Regions from separate parts of the Intestinimonas sp. HCP28S3_D6 genome, predicted to be linked through region 1. Evidence: riboswitches for the same ligand, from Rfam matches in the RefSeq annotation. Region 1 holds a riboswitch; the other holds the start of a gene.
The links. A riboswitch is a leader RNA that binds a small molecule or an ion and turns the genes downstream of it on or off. The one in region 1 is predicted to bind cobalamin.

Region 1 (9,252 bases):
GTAGTGGCAGGCTGCGTCAGGGTCGGAGCCCCGGATAGACTTCTGGAGGGCGGAGAGGATGTCGTAGTGGTCGTCCCCCTCCCGGTCATACCGCATGGCGGAGCGCTGGGCCACCACCTGGGCGTCGGCCAGGGTCACCCGTAGCACCCCGTTTTCCCGCCGGGCGGTGTTCATCAAAAGCTCCACCGCGTTCATAGCCTTGCGCACGTCGCCGCCGCAGGCCGAGGCGATGGCTTCCCGCACGCCGTCCTCACAGGAGAGCTCCGCCCCCAGCCGGCCGGCCATGATGGCCATGCCCCGGTCGATGGCGGGGAGGACATCGGCGGCCTCCACCGGCTTGAACTCGAAGACGGTAGACCGGCTGAGCACGGCGTTGTAGACGTAGAAGTAGGGGTTCTCGGTGGTGGAGGCGATGAGGGTGACGTCGCCCTTTTCGATGACCTCTAACAGGGACTGCTGCTGCTTTTTGTTAAAGTACTGGATCTCGTCCAAGTAGAGGAGGATGCCGTTGGGGGCCAACATGGTGCCCACGTCGGCCAGCACGTCCTTCACGTCGGAGAGGGAGCCGGTGGTGGCGTTGATCCGCCGCAGGGCCCGGTTGGTCCGGGCGGCGATGAGGTTGGCTACGGTGGTCTTGCCGGTGCCGGAGGGGCCATAAAAGACCAGGTTGGGGATGTTCCCGCTCTCGATGATGCGCCGTAGCAGCCCGTCCGGGCCCAGAATGTGCCGCTGGCCCACCACTTCGTCCAGGCTGGTGGGGCGGATCTCGTCCGCCAGAGGCCGGTACGCCATAAAAAGACCTCCCGAAAAAAGAATGGAGGGGAAAGTTCCCCTCCATTCTAACATGTGTTCGAGTCGCCGTAAAGGTCTTATAAAAAATCGGTCTCCAGGCCCGTTTTCCGGCAGCCTTCAGGGGCGTAGCGCCAGTGCCCCAGCCTGCCGTCGGTGATAAAGTAGGTGAGGGGAGGCGGCGTGGGCTCCGGGGGCAGCCGGTCGATGATGAGGAGCTTGATCTTCATGCGCTCGGGCAGGATGGATTTGAGAAAGACAGAGACCCGGTCACCCTCCCGCAGGTCCTCCCGGGGCTCGGCCAGGCCGGACAGGTTGGGGAAGAGCTCCACAAAAATGCCGTAGTCCTTGATGCCACGGACCCAGCCCGCCACCGTCATGCCGGTGGCAAGGCGGCGGGCGTTTTCCTCCCAGGTGCCCAGCAGCTCTCGGTGGGTGAGCCGCACCCGGCCCAGGTTGGGGTCGGTATCCACCACGGCGGCGAAGATCTCTTGCCCTACGGTGAAGCGGCAGGCGGGGTGGGGGATACGGGAGACGGAGATCTGCTCCAGGCCGATCATGGACACCAGGCCGCAGCCCATGTCCACAAAGGCGCCGAAGGGCTCTAAGTGGGTGACGGTGCAGGGGATGACCATGCCGGGCCGCAGCCGGGCCATGAGGGCCTCACGGGCCAGCAGCTGGGCACGGCGGCGGGAGAGGAGGAGACGGGGACCGTCGGGGCCTTCCATGACCCGCTCCACCAGAAAACATACCGGCTTACCCACCCGGGAGAGAATGGCGATGTCCCGGACGGTGCCCTCTGCCACCCCCACAGCGGTTTCCGACCGGGGGATCACCCCGATGAAGGGTCCCAGGGCCACGGTGAGGTCGTGCTCCGGGGAGCAGGAGAGGGCCATGCCCTCCAGGATCTGGTCCCGGTCCCGGGCGGAGAGCAGCCCGGACAGAGAGGAACAGGCGGCCCGGTTCTCCGGCGTCTCCAGGCGTCTGCCCTCGGGAAGAAAACGGCTGAGCATCCCGATCATTCCTTTCTATGGTCCCGTTTTTTGCGGATATGTCACTATATGCGCCGGGAAAGCCGGAATTGACAGGAGCGGTCCGGGAACCTATAATAAAATAATTGTAATTTGCGGGAAGGAGGCGCCCACCATGGATGTGCGTCTGGGCGATGTTTTGGAGATGAAAAAGCCTCACCCCTGCGGCAGCAAGGAATGGCTGGTGCTGCGGGTGGGGATGGATTTCCGGCTCCGCTGCCAGGGCTGCGGCCACGAGGTCATGCTGCCCCGGAGCAAGGCGGAGAAGAACATCAAGAAGATCCTGCGGGAGGAGGAACAGCCGTGAAAAAATACTGGAGCCGCCGGATCCGGGATATGGTCCCCTATGTGCCGGGGGAACAGCCCAAGGACCGGGTCTTTATCAAGCTCAACACCAATGAGAATCCCTATCCCCCGTCACCCAAGGCCCTGGTGGCCCTGCGTGAGGCGGCGGACGACCGGCTGCGGCTCTACCCCGACCCGGAGTGCGCCGCCCTCCGCGCCGCCATCGCCGCTGCCCACGGACTCTCCCCGGAGCAGGTCTTCCCCGGCAACGGTTCCGACGAGGTGCTGGCTTTCTGCTTCCAGGCCTTCTTCGACCCCGATCGGCCGGTGTGCTTTGCCGACATTACCTACACCTTCTATGCCGTCTATGCCGAGTATTTCGGCCTCAACCCTCGGCTCATCCCCCTGGGGGAGGACTTTTCCCTGCCGGTGGCTCCCTTCTGCACCGGGGACAGCGGCGGCGTGGTGGTGGCCAACCCCAACGCCCCCACGGGCTTAGAGGTGTCCCGGGAGGACTTGATCCGCATTTTGGAGGCTAATCCCCAGGCGGTGGTCCTGGTGGACGAGGCTTACATCGACTTCGGCGGCATCTCCGCCGACACCCTGGTGGACCGGTACGACAACCTGGTGGTAGTCCGCACCCTCTCCAAAGGTCACGGCCTGGCCGGCATGCGGGTGGGCTACGCCCTGGGACATCCCGACCTGATGGCCGCCCTCCGGTGCGTCCGGGACTCCATTAACTCCTATACCGTAGACCGGTGTGCCCAGGCGGCGGCGGCCGCTTCCATCGCCGACGAGGCCTATTTCGAGGCCCAGGCAGCCAAGGTATCCGCCACCCGGGACCGTTCGTCGGCACAGTTGCGGGAGCTGGGCTTTATGGTCACCGACTCCAAAGCCAACTTCCTGTTTGTCCATCACCCCAAGATTGCCGCCAAGACCCTGCTGGACGGCCTGCGGCAGCGGGGCATCCTGGTGCGCTGGTTTGACCGGCCCAGGATCTCCGACTACCTGCGCATCAGCGTGGGCACCGACGAGGAGATGGACGCCCTTTATCAAGCCCTGAAAGAACTGACGGAGGAACATTTGTGAGATACGAAGGCGATATTTACCGGCCCCCGGGAGAGTGGAAGAGCTACCTGCTCCAGGCCACGGTGGGCTGCTCCAACAATACCTGTACCTTCTGCAATATGTACCGGGACAAGAAGTTCCACATCCGGCCCATGGCAGATATTCTGGAAGACATCCGCATGGCCAAGGCCTACTACGGCGATGTGCGGCGAGTATTCCTCTGTGACGGCGACGCCATCATCATGCGCACCCATGATCTCATCACCATTCTGGATACCCTCTACGCCACCTTCCCCTCTCTGGAGAAGGTGACCACCTACGCCGGCCCCCGGAGCACTCTTACCAAGACCCCGGAGGAGCTAAAGCTCCTGCGGGAGCACGGCTTGGCCCGGGCCTATCTGGGGGTGGAAACGGGGAGCGACGAGCTCCTGCGAAAGGTGAAAAAGGGCGTTGGTGCCAGTCAAATGCTGGAGGCTGGAACACGGCTCCGGGAGGCGGGCATGGATCTGTGGGTCATGATTCTGCTGGGCTTGGGTGGCCGGGAAGGCAGTGAACAGCATATCCTGGACACCGCCGCCATGATGAACGAGATGAAGCCCAGGCACCTCTCCGCCCTCACCCTGACCCTCTATCCGGGCACGGAGCTCTATGCCGACTACCAGGCGGGGAAGTTCCAGCCCATCACCCCCATGGACAGCCTACGGGAGGCCCGGCTCCTCATCGAAAAGCTGGAGGTGGATCCCCTCCACTTTACCTGTGACCATGCCTCCAACTATGTTCCGTTGAAGGGAAGTCTGCCGGAGGACCGGGACCGTTTCCTGGCCCAGCTGGACCGGGCTCTAGAGAGCGGCGCCGGTATGCGGCCTGAGTGGAGCCGGGGCTTTTGAGCCCCGGGGAAAGTATTCCTTTACTTCCTGCTGCAAAGTTGCTATAATGTATCCGTTAGGCCGGCCCATCGGAAGGAACGGCCTGATGACAATTTGATATTCATCCGCACAGGTGCAGCGACGCAGCTGCTGAAAAGGGAAGTCCGGTGTAAATCCGGCGCAGTCTTACCTCTACTGTGAGCGCGGACGAGGGCGTGAACCACCCATTGGCCCAAGGGGCTGAGAAGGGACGCCTGAGGAGGAAGCGTGAGCCAGGAGACCTGCCGTGCGGAGCGATCGTGTTGCTCTTAGGTGGAGAGGACCAGACCAGTGCCGTTACGGGCCCTTTCCATCCAGGAAAGGGCCCGTTTTGTGTCTCAAAAGCCCCGGGAGGTGGATGATTTGAGCGATTTCGAACACTATATCTCCGTGGGGCGGGAGCGGCTGCGGTGCGGCTACACCACGGGCACCTGCGCAGCGGCGGCGGCCAGAGGGGCGGCAGAACTCCTCCTTACCGGCCAGCTTCCTCCGGCGGTGCGCATCGACACCCCGGCGGGTATTCCGGTGGAGGCCGAGCTGCTGGAGCCGTCCTCCGGCCCGGATTGGGCCTCCTGCGCCGTCCGGAAGGACGGGGGCGACGACCCCGACGCCACTCACGGCACACTTATCTTCGCCCGGGTGGAGCGGTGCGACGCCCCCGGCGTCACCATTGACGGCGGAGAAGGGGTAGGCCGGGTCACCAAGCCCGGCCTGGATCAGCCCGTGGGGGCTGCCGCCATCAACCACGTCCCCCGGCAGATGATCGGGCAGCAGGTGGCCGCAGCTATGGCCGACCACGGCTGCGACGGCGGCCTGAAGGTGGTGATCTCCGCCCCCGAGGGGGAGAAGCTGGCCCAAAAGACCTTCAACCCCCGGCTGGGCATCGTGGGGGGCATCTCCATCCTGGGCACCTCCGGCATCGTCCGGCCAATGAGCGAGGCCGCCCTCATCGACTCCCTCCGGCTGGAGCAGGACATGCTGGCGGTCGCCGGGGCGACGGACATCGTGGTCACTCCCGGCAACTACGGGGAGACCTTTGCCCGGGAGGTGCTGGGCCTGGGGCTGGGCTGCTGGTGCACCTGCTCCAACTACATCGGCGAGTCTATCGACCACGCCGCCGGTCTGGGCTTCCGCAGCCTGCTGCTGGTGGGCCACGTGGGCAAGCTGTGCAAGGTGGCCGCCGGGGTCATGAACACCCACTCCCGGGTGGCCGACGGCCGGCGGGAGACCCTGTGCACCCACGCCGCCCTGTGCGGCGGGGAACGGGCCACGGTGGAGGCCCTCTACCGCGCCGTCACCACCGACGACGCCGTGGCCATCCTGGATGGGGCCGGACTGCGGGAGGCGGTCATGGCCTCCCTGACCCAGGCCCTAGACGAACAGCTCAAACGCCGGGCGGGGGCGGAGATGGCCATTGAGGCCATCTTCTTCTCCAACCGCTATGGAATTCTGGGAAAGACGGCGGGGGCCGACCGGCTGGCCGCCCTGCACCCCATCTCATCGTGAAAGGAAGTTGTGCGCATGATCCACTTCATCGGCGCGGGCCCCGGAGCCGCCGACCTCATCACCGTCCGGGGGGCCAAGCTCCTGGGGGAGGCCGACGTCATCATCTACGCCGGGAGCCTGGTGAACCCCGCCCTGCTGGACTACAAGAAGGAGAGCTGCATTGTCTACGATAGCGCGTCCATGACCCTGGAGGCCGTCATCGACGTCATGAAGGACGCCGAGTCCAAGGGCTGGGACACCGTCCGCCTCCACACCGGCGACCCTTCCCTCTACGGGGCCATCCGGGAACAGATGGACCTGCTGGACGAGCTGGGCCTGACCTACGACGTGACCCCCGGCGTCTCCTCCTTCTCTGGAGCGGCCGCCGCCCTGGAGGCCGAGTACACCCTCCCCGACGTGTCCCAGAGCGTCATCATCACCCGCATGGCGGGCCGCACTCCGGTGCCCGAGGGAGAGAAGCTCTCCAAGATGGCCTCCCACGGCTGCACCATGGTCCTCTTCCTCTCCACCGGTCTGCTGGAGGAGGTGGAGAAGGAGCTGATGGAGGGCGGCTACGCCCCCGATACCCCCGCCGCCATCGTCTACAAGGCCACCTGGCCGGAGCAGGCGGTTTACCGCTGCACCGTGTCTACCCTGGCCGCCACCGCCAAGGCGCACCACGTCACCAAGACCGCCCTCATCACCGTGGGCGGCTTCCTGGGGGACAAGTACGACCGCTCTAAGCTTTATGACCCCGCCTTCACCCACGGCTACCGGGAGGCCAGCAAGTGAAGATCGCCCTCACCGCCTTTACCCGCCGGGGAATCGGGCTGGCCAGAAGTCTGGCCCACGACCTGGTGGAGATCGGCCACAGCTGCGCCCTGGCGGTGCCGGAGCGGCTGTCGCCGGAGACGGGGCTCCCCGGCTACGGGAGCCTGGGGGAGTGGGCCGGGGAACGGTTCGCCGACACCGATGCCCTCCTCTTTGTGGGGGCCAGCGGCATCGCCGTCCGGGCCATCGCCCCCTATGTGAAGGATAAATTTACCGACCCCGCTGTGGTGTCGGTGGACGAGGCGGGACACTTCGTCGTCCCCCTCCTCTCCGGCCATGTGGGGGGCGCCAACGACCTGGCTCGGCTGGTGGCCCGGTTCACCGGCGGCGCGGCGGCGGTGTCCACCGCTACCGATGTGAACGGGTTCTTCGCTGTGGACCAGTGGGCCAGGGAGCAAGGTTTTTTCCTTGACGGACGCGAGGGGGCCAAACGGGTGTCTGCCTCCCTGCTGTCAGGGGGCTCCGTAGGGCTGTCAAGCGATTTTCCTATCCAGGGAGAACTGCCCCGGGGGGTAGTGGAGGGACCGGCGGAGACTGGCATTGCCCTCACCCTGGACCCGGAAAAGACCCCCTTTCCCCACACTGTCCGCCTCATCCCGCCGGTGCTCCATCTGGGCATCGGCTGCCGCCGGGGCACGGCGGCGGATACCATCGCGGCGGCGGTGGAGCGGGTCTTTGCAGACCACCACCTCTCCCTCAAAGGGGTGGCCGCGGTGTGCTCCATCGACCTCAAGAAGGACGAGCCCGGCCTACTGGCCTTCTGCCAGAGCCTGGGCCTGCCCCTCACCACCTATTCGGCAGAAGAACTCTTGGCGGTGCCGGGGGATTTCACCCCGTCCCCCTTTGTGAAGAGGGTCACCGGGGTGGACAACGTATGTGAGCGCGCCGCCGTCCGGCGGGGCGGCACCCTGATCGTAACAAAACAGGCGGGGGAGGGGGTCACCGTGGCGGTGAGCCAGGTCCCCCTCACCATCCGCTTTTCTGAAAAAGGAGATTGATTCATGCGAGTGACAGTCGTGGGCCTGGGGCCCGGCGCCGGCCGGGACCTGACGGGCCGTGCCCGGGAGGCCCTGGAGCGGGCCGACCTCATCGTGGGCTATACCGCCTACATCGCCCTCATCCGCGAGGAGTTCCCCGAGAAAGAGATGATGTCCACCGGTATGCGCCGTGAGGTGGACCGCTGCCGTGCGGCGGTGGAGGCGGCGGTGTCCGGCCGGGACGTGGCCATGGTGTGCTCCGGCGACTCCGGCATCTACGGTATGGCGGGCCTCATCTATGAGGTGGCCCAGGAGTATCCTTCCATCGAGATCGAGGTGGTGCCCGGCATCACCGCCGCCTGCGGCGGCGCCGCCGTGCTGGGCGCCCCCCTGACCCACGACTTTGCCGTGGTCTCCCTCTCCGACCTGCTGACTCCCTGGGACAAGATCGCCCTGCGGCTGGAATGTGCCGCTAAGGGCGACTTCGTCCTGTGCCTCTACAATCCTGCCAGCCACAGCCGCCCCGACCATCTGAAGCGGGCCTGCGACATCCTGATGGCGGCGGGGAAGTCCCCGGACACCATCTGCGGCTATGTGCAGAACATCGGCCGGGAGGGGGAGCAGGGGAACATCACCACCTTGGGCGCCTTGCGGGATACCCAGGTGGATATGTTCACCACCGTCTTTATCGGCAGCAGCCAGACCAAACTGCTGGGCGGCAAGATGGTGACCCCCAGAGGCTACCTCCAGCGGGAGGGCTGAGGATGAAGATCCTGCTCTTCGGCGGCACCGGCGAGGGCCGGGCGCTGGCCGAGTGGATGCTCGCCCAGGGGCTGGACGCCACGGTGTGCGTGGCCACCGAGTACGGCGAGACCCTCCTGCCCGAAGGAATGAAGGTCCACGTGGGGCGGCTGGACGCCGGTGAGATGGAGGCCCTCATGGCCGACGGCTACACTCTGGTCATCGACGCCACCCACCCCTACGCCGTGGAGGTGACCAAGAACATCCGAACGGCTGCCGACTGCGCCGGCCTGCCCTGCCTGCGGTTGCTGCGGCAGTCCGATGAGGAGGACGGGTGCCGGAAGATGCCGGACATAGCGGCGGGGGCGGACCTGCTGGAGAGGCTGCCAGGGAACGTGCTTCTCACCACGGGGAGCAAGGAGCTGGACCACTTTGCCCGGCCGGGTCTCCGGGAGCGCTGCTTTCCCCGGGTGCTGCCCATGGCGGACTCCCTGGAGCGGTGCCTGGCACTGGGCTTCCCGCCCAAAAACATCATCTGTATGCAGGGGCCCTTTACCAAAGAGATGAACGTGGCCACCCTGCACCAGTACCACATCGATATTCTGGTGACCAAGGACACCGGGGGCTACGGCGGCTTCCGGGCCAAGGCGGAGGCCGCTAAAGAGGCGGGCTGCGCCCTCCTGGTGGTGGAGCGGCCCCAGACCGAGACGGGGCTCACCCTGGAGGAAATTCAGCGGCAGCTGCTGGGGGAGGAAGAGGCATGAAGATCTATCTCATCGGCGTGGGCATGGGCAACCCGGACACCCTGACCCTGGCGGCCCGGAAGGCCATCGACGCCTGTCCGGTGCTCATCGGCGCCCCTAGGCTCCTGGAGCCCTGGGGGGAGGGACATACCTGCGTGCCCCTCATCGCCGCCGACGATATCGCCCGCCGCATCGGGGAGGAGCAGGAGAACGTGGCTGTCCTCCTCTCCGGCGACACCGGCTTTTACAGCGGGGCCAAGAAGCTCTGGAAGCTCTTGGAGGGCCGGGAGGTGGAGACCATCCCCGGTATCTCCTCCCTCTCCTATTTCTGCGCCAGGCTCCGCACCTCCTGGCAGGACGCCCACATCGTCAGCGCCCACGGCCGCAGCCACAACGC
Region 2 (9,252 bases), on a different contig from region 1:
ACCGGGGCATCGCCAAGGGTGTGGCCACCGTCCTCACCCAGGTGGAGGTGGACCCCGACGATCCTGCCTTCTCACACCCCACCAAGCCCATTGGCGCCTTCATGACCAAGGCCGAGGCCGACAGGCTGGTGGCCGAGCGTGGCTATGATGTCATCGAGGATGCCGGCCGTGGCTACCGCCGTGTGGTGGCCTCTCCCAAGCCCGTGTCCATCGTGGAGATCCAGTCCATCCGGGACATGGTGGAGGCCGGCCTGGTGGTGGTGGCCTGCGGCGGAGGCGGCATCCCCGTATTCAAGACCGAGGGTCACCACCTGAAGGGCGCCGCCGCTGTCATCGACAAGGACTTTGCCGCCTGCACCCTGGCCCAGCAGCTGGACGCCGACTGCCTCATCATCCTCACCGCCGTGGAGAAGGTGGCCATCCACTTCGGCAAGCCCGACGTGCAGTGGCTCTCCACCCTGACCCCAGCCCAGGCCGAGCAGTACATGGCCGACGGGGAGTTCGCCCCCGGTTCCATGCTGCCCAAGGTCCAGGCCGCCGTCCAGTTCGCCCAGTCCAAGGAGGGGCGCACCGCCCTCATCACCCTCCTGGAAAAAGCCAAGGACGGCATCGAGGGCAGGACGGGCACCCTCATCCAGCAGTAAGTGCAAAAAGACCGCCGGTCAAAGGGGAAAATCTCCCCTTTGACCGGCGGCAAAGTCTTTTCCGGGGTTGACCCGGCGGGGGCTTTCCATTAAAATGTAGAAAGCGAAATATGGCCGGCGGGCCAAAGACGGTTGGACGGTGGAGAAGTTGGAGAAAACGGCGGTAAAAAAGGGGATCAAGGGCGTTTCCGTCATGCTGCGGAAGTACCGGCTGCGGCTGGCCTTTCGGGTGCTGACGGCGGCGGCCACCGTGTGGGTGCTTCTGGCCGACCGTACCGCCTTCCAGGTGCTCACTGGCTGGGGCTTTTGGCAGAAGCTGTCCCCCCTCCACCTGCTGTGGGTCATCTGGATGGTGGATATGGTCCTCCAGCTCATCCCCGTTCGGGAAGTGATGGCTCTGGGCTCCCAAAAGCAGTTCGGGCGCTGGTACCGGCCGGCCGCCGGCTGGCGGGAGGAGGAACTGGCGGCCTATGTCCGCAGGAGTGACCGGGGGGCGAACAAGGTCCTTGTGTCCTGGGTGGCCATGACCATCGCCCTGGGGGTGCTGCGGAGCACCGAGGTCTTTGGCCCGGAAGAGCTTTTCCTCTCCGCCGTGTTCTTCTACGTCTGTGATCTCATCTGCGTGGTCGTGTGGTGTCCCTTCCGCACCTTTCTCATGAAGAACCGGTGCTGCACTACCTGCCGCATCTTTAACTGGGACCATCTGATGATGTTTGTCCCCTTCCTCTTTGTCCCAGGCTTTTACGGCTGGACTTTGCTGGGAATGGCCGTAGTGGTGGTGGTGGTATGGGAAGTCCTGTGGCACCGCCACCCGGAGCGTTTCTGGGAGGGGAGCAACCAGGCCCTGCGCTGTGCCAACTGCACCGACCGCCTGTGCGGCCGCTGATCCGAACAGAAAAAAGCCCTGCCGTTCATTGTGAACGGCAGGGCTTTTCCACATCCGGTGGACGATCAATGGGCCTGGGCGGGCTGATTGCCCTTGACCCGGAAGAGCAGCCGGAAGATAAGGCGGCAGAGGGGGCCGCAGTAGAGGAGCTGCCAGATAAGGGCCACAGGCATGTTGCAGCCCCAGGTATGGATCCAGGTGCCGAAGCTGGGCGCCTTGAAGAGGAGGGTGGCGATGAGGCTCATGGTGGGGCACATGATGCACACGATCATGGTGGAGATGGCGTAGGTGATAAACTGGGGCCGGTCGGTGGGACGCATGAAGGAGAAAGCCAGGCGGGTGGCCAGCTTTTCCACCACGAAGAACTCCAGCACGAAGGCAATGGGGGCCATGATGGGCAGCTCGTGGAGGGCCATAAGGAAGGTCTGGTTGGTGACACCGCCGGTATTGAGGGCCACATTGTAGACGATCATACCGTAGACCATAATGACGGCCATGATGATGGTGAAGACCACGTTTTGAAATTTGGTTTGGGGCATGGGGGAGGCTCCTTTCCAGAATGAGATGTGAGCCGCAGCGCAAAAAAAGAAGGCCGCGAAACCTTCGTCTCGCGACCTTCTTCTTCACTGCGACTACTGTTATGCCCCTATTCTAGCCCATTTTTTTGCCCTCGTAAGTGTTTTTTTGCTAATTTGAAAAAAACGGCAGGTTCCACAAGAGCGGAGGAACAGCAGGGCGGAGACTTGTCACATCTGTGGGGGAAAAGGGCTCACTTTTCCTGGATGTACTTGTGGATGGCGGCGGCGGCCTGCTTGCCGGCGCCCATGGCCAGGATGACGGTGGCGGCGCCGGTGACGGCGTCACCGCCGGCATAGACGCCGGTGCGGCTGGTGAGACCGTCCTCGCCGTTGGTGACGATACAGCCGTGCTTGTTGGTCTCCAGGCCGGGGGTGGTGGAGCGGATGAGGGGGTTGGGGGATGTGCCGATGGACATGATCATGGTGTCCACGTCCAGCACGAACTCGCTGTCGGGGACGGGGACGGGGCGGCGGCGGCCGGAGGCGTCGGGCTCGCCCAGCTCCATCTGGATGCACTTCATGCCCTTGACGTGGCCGGTCTCGTCGCCCAGGACCTCCACGGGGTTAGTGAGCAGGCGGAAGATGATGCCCTCCTCCTGAGCGTGCTCCACCTCCTCCTTACGGGCGGGGAGCTCATCCATGCTGCGGCGGTATACGATGTAGACGTTTTCAGCCCCCAGCCGCTTGGCACAGCGGGCGGCGTCCATGGCCACGTTGCCGCCGCCTACCACGGCCACAGACTTGCTCTTGGCGATGGGGGTGTGGCTGTCGGGCCGGTAGGCCTTCATCAGGTTGACCCGGGTGAGGTACTCGTTGGCGGAGTATACTCCGTTGAGGGTCTCGCCGGGGATGCCCATAAAGGAGGGGAGACCGGCGCCGGAGGCTAGGTAGACGCACTCGTAGCCCATGTCCTCCATGAGCTCGTCCACGGTGAGCACCTTGCCGATGACCATGTTGGTCTGGAACTCCACGCCCATGGCCTCCAGAGTGGCGATCTCCTTGCGGACCAGCTCCTTGGGGAGACGGAACTCGGGGATGCCGTAGACCAGCACGCCGCCGGGGGTGTGGAGGGCCTCAAAGACGGTGACGGCATAGCCCAGCTTGGCCAGGTCGCCGGCGCAGGTGAGGCCGCTGGGGCCGGAGCCCACCACCGCCACCTTGTGGCCGTTGGGGGCGGCCTTCACCGGCTCCTCGTGAGCATGTTCACGGTGCCAGTCGGCCACGAAACGCTCCAGGCGGCCGATGGCCACCGGCTCGCCCTTGACGCCCCGGACGCACACGCCCTCGCACTGGCTCTCCTGGGGGCAGACCCGGCCGCAGACGGCGGCCAGGGTGGTGGACTGGGACAGAACCTCATAGGCCCCGGCGAAATCCTCCTCGGCCACCTTGCCGATGAAGGCGGGGATGTCGATGCCCACGGGGCAGCCGCTGTGGCAGGGCTTCTTGGGGCAGTTGAGGCAGCGCTTGGCCTCCTCTACGGCCATCTCGGCGGTATAGCCCAGGGCCACCTCGTCAAAATTGTGGCTGCGGACCTCTGGGTCCTGGCTGGGCATGGGGCATTTTGTCAAACTCATATTGGCCATGGTCAGCGTACCTCCTGGTTCAAAAGATTGCAGGCTTCCTCCCGGGCGTGGACCTCAAAGTCCTTGTACATGGCGCCCCGGTGGATGGCCTCGTCAAAGTCCACCTCAAAGCCGTCGAACTCCGGCCCGTCCACGCAGGCGAACTTGGTTTTGCCGCCCACGGTGAGACGGCAGCCGCCGCACATACCGGTGCCGTCAATCATGATGGGGTTCATGGAGACCACGGTCTTGACGTTGTACTTCTTGGTGACGGCAACCACGAACTTCATCATCACCAGGGGCCCGATGGCAATGACCTCGTCGTACTGCTCACCGGAGGCGATGAGCTCCTCCAGGGCGGCGGTGACCAGGCCCTTCCGGCCGCAGCTGCCGTCGTCGCTCATGAGGACGAACTTGTCGCTGCAGGCGCGGAACTCGTCCTTCAGGATCACCAGATCCTGGTTCCGGAAGCCCACCACGCTATGGACCTCGGTGCCTTTCTCATGAAGGGCCTTGGCCACCGGCAGGGCGATGGCGCAGCCCACGCCGCCGCCCACAACGCAGACCTTCTTGAGGCCGTCCAGCTGGCTGGCCCGGCCCAGAGGACCCACGAAGTCGTGGAGGGACTCGCCCTCCTTCAGGGCGTCCAGCTCCATGGTGCCGGCGCCTACGATCTGGAAGATGACGGTGACTGTGCCCTTTTCCCGGTCGTAGTCGGCTACGGTGAGAGGGATGCGCTCGGAGTCGGCACAGGCCCGCAGAATGACAAACTGGCCGGGCAGGGCCTTTTTGGCAATGAGGGGGGCTTCCACCACCATCTTGGTGACGGTGGGGTTTAGGGGTGTTTTTTCTACGATACGGTACATGATGTGCTCCTCCCTTAGGCAAATATGTGCTGGTAAAAAGAAAAGCAACCGCCGTAACCAGCCCGTGCGCACAAGCACTTCGTTACAGCCGTTGCCAAGTCAATTTCACGCTATTTAGTTTAGCACATCTCATAGCAAAAGAACAGGTGAAAATTCAGGTCTGCAAAAAAATTATAAGAATGCACAAATACAAACCCAGCAGGCTGTGCGATTTCCACAGAAAACAGAGAGAACACGACAAAAAGCAGGTCCATCCCCTCCGGCAACAGCCGGAGGGGATGGATTCCTGCTGATTTACAGGCCGGGATCGCAGCTGGTGGAGAGGAGGTCCTCCCAGGTCTGCCTCCGGACCATGAGTCCGGAGCGGCCGTCCTTCACCAGGGCCACCGCCGGGATGGGGTTGGAGTTGTAGTTGCTGGCCATGGAGTAGCCGTAGGCGCCGGTGGAGAGGACGGCCAGAATGTCTCCGGCCTCCAGAGCGGGGAGGGTGGCATCCCGGAGGAGGACGTCTCCTGACTCGCAGCACTTGCCGCACACCGTCACCGTCTCTGTGGTGGGAGCCTCTGCCTTATTGGCGGCGATGGCCCGGTACTTGGCCTGGTAGAGGGCGGGACGGATGTTGTCGGTCATGCCACCGTCTACGGACACGTACTTCCGAACGCCTGGGATGTCCTTGATGGAACCCACGGTGTAGAGGGTGATGCCGGCCTCGCCCACCACGCTGCGACCGGGTTCGGTGACCACCGCCGGACGGGGGAGGCCCAGGTCCCGGAAGAAGGCGTCGATGCGTTCCATGAGAGGGTCCAGGTACCAGCCGTATCCTCTGGGCTCCTCGTCGGTGTAGCGGATGCCGAAGCCACCGCCCACGTTGAGCTCGGTCATGGCAAAGTGGTAGCGGTTCCAGGTCTCCTTCACTAAGCCAAGTACCACCTCCAGGGCCTCCAGGTAGGGCCGGACCTCGAAGAGCTGGGAGCCCACGTGGAAGTGGAGGCCCAGCAGGTCCACCCAGGGGGAATCGATGGCGGCCTTGATGGCGGGGTAGATGATGTCCTCGTCCAGGGGAATGCCGAACTTGGAGTCTTTTTTTCCGGTGATGATGTAGTCGTGGGTGTCGGCCTTGACGCCGGGGGTGACCCGGTAGAGGACCTTCATCTTCTTGCCCTTCCGGGCGCAAATAGACTCCAGCAACGAGAGCTCCTGAAGGCCGTCGATGATGATGCGGCCCACGCCGCTCTCCACCGCCAGCTCCAGCTCGGCGGGCAGCTTGTTGTTGCCATTGAACTCGATGCGCTCGGCGGGGAAGCCGGCGGAGAGGGCGCAGGTGAGCTCACCGCCGGAGACCACGTCCACGCACAGGCCGGCGTCCTTCACCAGCCGCAGCAGGGCGGGGGTGCAGAAGGCCTTGGCGGCATAGGCCGCACGGGTGTTCTCCCACTTGTCCAGGAACTCGGTGTGAAGGGCCTGGAAGCGTCCCTCTAGGGCGGTCTGAGAGTAGACGTACAGCGGGGTGCCGTAGGTCTTGGCTAGGGTGGTGGTGTCGCAGCCGTCAAAATAAAGGGTGTTGTCTCGGATCTCCATGCACATAGGTGGTTCCCTCCCGATCTTTGGTGAAGGGGAGCGGGGGCTCCCCAAAATCATCTGGGCACTATTATACCAGCTTTGGCCCGGGGCGCAACCGGAAACCCACAAAATGGGACTTGTTTTTTGGGCGCAGACGGCGTGCCGCCCGGACAAAAAGGGCCCCGGACATGGTGTCCGGGACCCTTTTCGCGTATCCTACAAACAGGAATGGCAGGATGTGATATGTCCCCCTTCCCGTAAAAGGGGTGTGTTTAGCGGGGCCGCTCCCGCTCCTCTGCCATCCGGCGGGCGATCTCTTGAAACTTGGCGGTTACATAGCCGTAGTTGTCCCTCTGGTGGGGCAGTGTGCAGCGGCTGCAGTCCTTGATGCCCTTTTCCGTGTAGCGGAAGTTGCCGCCGCAGTCGGGTCCAAGGGCGTAGAGGGGGCAGTAGCAGAAGAGACAGTTGAAATTGTCCGGGTCGTTGGTGGGATGGCAGGGGAAATACTCGCACTGGAGATGGGAGAAGAAGGAAAAGGCCTTACCTTTCCAGTTGGGGGCGCCGGCGCGGTCACGTTCACTCATGGCGGACTCCTTTCCATCGTGGCGGTCTCCAGGCAGCAAAAAAGCTGCACGGCCTGAACAGCGTGCAGCAATGGCCCCCCGCCAGACAGGGCGGAAGCGCGGCACCCTCCCAGGCTCGGAGAGGTTTTTGTGTGCGTCATACGCAGGCAGGTATTCTGACTTCGGCGTCCAGCGCGGTCCCCGCCTTCCCGGAGCACTTACTCCAGTGACATCTGGGGACCCCTCCGCCAACACAGCAACGGCTTTGTGCGGGATTCTCACCCGGCTTCCCTTGTGCAGCGCCATCGGCGCACCTGCGTACCAGAGATATTCACTTGCACCGGGGGGAAGTTCCCTCCGGTACCTATCATCATAGCGGCTTTTCCCTGCCCTGTCAAGTGGACTTTTCCCCCACAGGCGCCGGAGCGGTGGAAAAAAACTCCCCGCCGTCGTGAGACGGCGGGGAGCGGAAAAACGGTGGTTACATGAGGTAGAAGAGCATCTTGGCCACTTCGGACCGGGTGACGGAGTCATTGGGCCGGAGCTGGTTGTTGTAGCCGGAAATAATGCCCTGGCCCACCAGGGACTCCACGTAGGGGAGAGACCAGGCGGGGACGGAGGCGGTATCGCTGAAGGTCAGGGACTGGGTCACATAGCCCTTGCCCTGGATGCGGCCCAGAATGGTCATGGCCTCGGCCCGGCTGATGGAGGCGGTGGCCCGGCCCATGAGGACGCCGTTATCCAGGCTGCCTTTGATGATGCCCTCGGCGTACATGGCTTTCATGGCGTCCACACACCAGGAGGGAGTGGTGTCCAGATCGGCGAAGGGGAGGGTGACATCGGAATAGGCGGTGAGATCCAGACCCATCCAGCGGGCCACCATCAGGGAGAACTCACCCCGGGTAATGTTCTTATCGGGCTGGAAGAGAAGGCCGGAGCTGGACTCCACACCCTGAACCACACCCATGTCATAGAGGTAGGTGGTGTAGAGGTCGGCCCAGTGGGCGGTCATATCCACGAAGGGGCTCTGAGAGGTGGTGGAGCCGTCCTCGTTGATGGTGGGAAGGATGTTGTAGGAGCCGCGGCCCACATTGCCGCTCTGGTCCACGGCGGTGATGGTGAGTCGGTGGAGCTTGCCGTCGCTGATGGGGAGGGTATAGGTCAGGGTGCCGGTGGACTCATTCCAGGTAAAGTTCACACTCTTGCCATCCAGGGTCAAGGTGATGGCCGACTTGGCAAAGTCCTTGTCCACGTTGTCGGAGACGTAGCCGGTAAGCTTGCCGTTTTCGGCGGTCACGGTAACGGTGGGGACGGTCTCGTCGGTCAGCGCCTCAGTAGCCGTGGTGAACTGATCCAGATAAATGGTGCCGATGGCCTTCTCGCCGCCGCCATAGACCACGGTGAGCCCCTGGAGGGCGGCGGTGCCCTCAGGCAGGGCGGCGGTCAGGTGCTTCCAGCCGGTGAAGTCCAAAGCGGAGAGAACCACGTCGCTGGTGATGCCGGCACCGTCGGCGATGGTGGCGGTGAGGGTGTTGCCGGAGCCGTCGCCGTAGACCCACATGCTCAGGTAGCGGTCGCCGGTGGGGATGGCCAGGGAGGAGCCCAGAGAGGCGGAGCCGGTCTCGCCGGCGCTGTAATCCACCCGGGCACTCTGCTTACCGTAGCGCACCAGATCGCCGGAGGACTCCCGGTTGATCACCGCGTTGGAGGAACTGGTGAGGGCGGAGAGACCCTCATCGGTCTCGAAATCGTCCAGCGTGTTGATGTGGCCGGCCACGGTGATGGGGATGGTGATGTAGGTACCGCCGGCGCTGACAGTGAGATTGCCAGTGGCACTCTTGGCACCGGCGGTGAAAACGCCGTTTTCATCCACGGTGCCGACGGCGGGGTCAACCGACCAGGTGTAACAGGTGTCCTGACTGGTGAGTGCGATCTTCTTCCAGACCGCGCTGGCAGTGAGATCGATGCTCTCCTGGGGGTCCAGGGCGATGGAGGTGACGGGAGCCCCGGTGGCCTGGTTGGTCACCGAGATGGAGTCGGGAGTCTTGACCACGGTGATGGAGGCGCTGCCCTCGGCCCGGTTGGCAGAGGCGGTGACCTGAGTGGTGCCGCTCTCACTGCCGGCGGTAAAGACGCCGTTTACGTCCACGATGCCGTCGCCGTTGCGGATGGACCAGGAGACGGCGGTGCTGTCTGAGAAGGTGTAGCCGTTCTCATCCACCGGGGTGGCGGTGAGGGCCAACTGGGTACCGGAGAGGACCACCGAGTCGTAGGGGGTGACATAGTAGTGGTCCAGCACCCCGTTGGGCTTGAGGCTGGAGACCAGGAAGATACCGTTGCTGACGGTGCGCAGGCTGCCGTCGGAGGGGGAGTTGAGGATCTCCATGGCAGAGGACCCCGGCATGGTGGCGCCGATGGTGGTGGAGCCGCCGCCATCCAGAGCCACGGCCTCTACGCAGCCCAACTCAATGAGCCGCTGGGCCACCTGGGTGAGGGTGGCACCCACGCTGTAACCGGACTGCCGGCCGTCGATGGCGTAGAAGATCACACTGCCGTCGGCCTTGATGCCGATGGCGGTGCGGGGGTTGGCGGT

Region 2: linked by a shared signal. The riboswitch ahead of ACTNBK_RS09745 (cysteine-rich small domain-containing protein) and the one ahead of cbiD (cobalt-precorrin-5B (C(1))-methyltransferase CbiD) in region 1 are both predicted to bind cobalamin.

Annotation. Positions count from the first base shown of each region.
Region 1 covers NZ_JBQHTM010000005.1:76,281-85,532, forward strand. Annotated here, with positions in the region: gene ACTNBK_RS03090 (replication-associated recombination protein A) at 1-792, opposite strand, end outside; gene ACTNBK_RS03095 (S1 RNA-binding domain-containing protein) at 870-1,802, opposite strand; gene ACTNBK_RS03100 (DUF951 domain-containing protein) at 1,936-2,127, shown strand; gene hisC (histidinol-phosphate transaminase) at 2,124-3,194, shown strand; gene ACTNBK_RS03110 (radical SAM protein) at 3,191-4,060, shown strand; cobalamin riboswitch at 4,153-4,342, shown strand; gene cbiD (cobalt-precorrin-5B (C(1))-methyltransferase CbiD) at 4,442-5,584, shown strand; gene cobM (precorrin-4 C(11)-methyltransferase) at 5,600-6,355, shown strand; gene ACTNBK_RS03125 (cobalt-precorrin 5A hydrolase) at 6,352-7,392, shown strand; gene cobJ (precorrin-3B C(17)-methyltransferase) at 7,396-8,133, shown strand; gene cobK (precorrin-6A reductase) at 8,136-8,876, shown strand; gene cbiE (precorrin-6y C5,15-methyltransferase (decarboxylating) subunit CbiE) at 8,873-9,252, shown strand, end outside.
Region 2 covers NZ_JBQHTM010000025.1:27,844-37,095, forward strand. Annotated here, with positions in the region: gene arcC (carbamate kinase) at 1-644, shown strand, start outside; gene ACTNBK_RS09720 (hypothetical protein) at 784-1,530, shown strand; gene ACTNBK_RS09725 (DUF2798 domain-containing protein) at 1,596-2,069, opposite strand; gene gltA (NADPH-dependent glutamate synthase) at 2,300-3,691, opposite strand; gene ACTNBK_RS09735 (sulfide/dihydroorotate dehydrogenase-like FAD/NAD-binding protein) at 3,694-4,536, opposite strand; gene lysA (diaminopimelate decarboxylase) at 4,831-6,120, opposite strand; gene ACTNBK_RS09745 (cysteine-rich small domain-containing protein) at 6,369-6,680, opposite strand; cobalamin riboswitch at 6,809-6,992, opposite strand; gene ACTNBK_RS09750 (phosphodiester glycosidase family protein) at 7,141-9,252, opposite strand, start outside.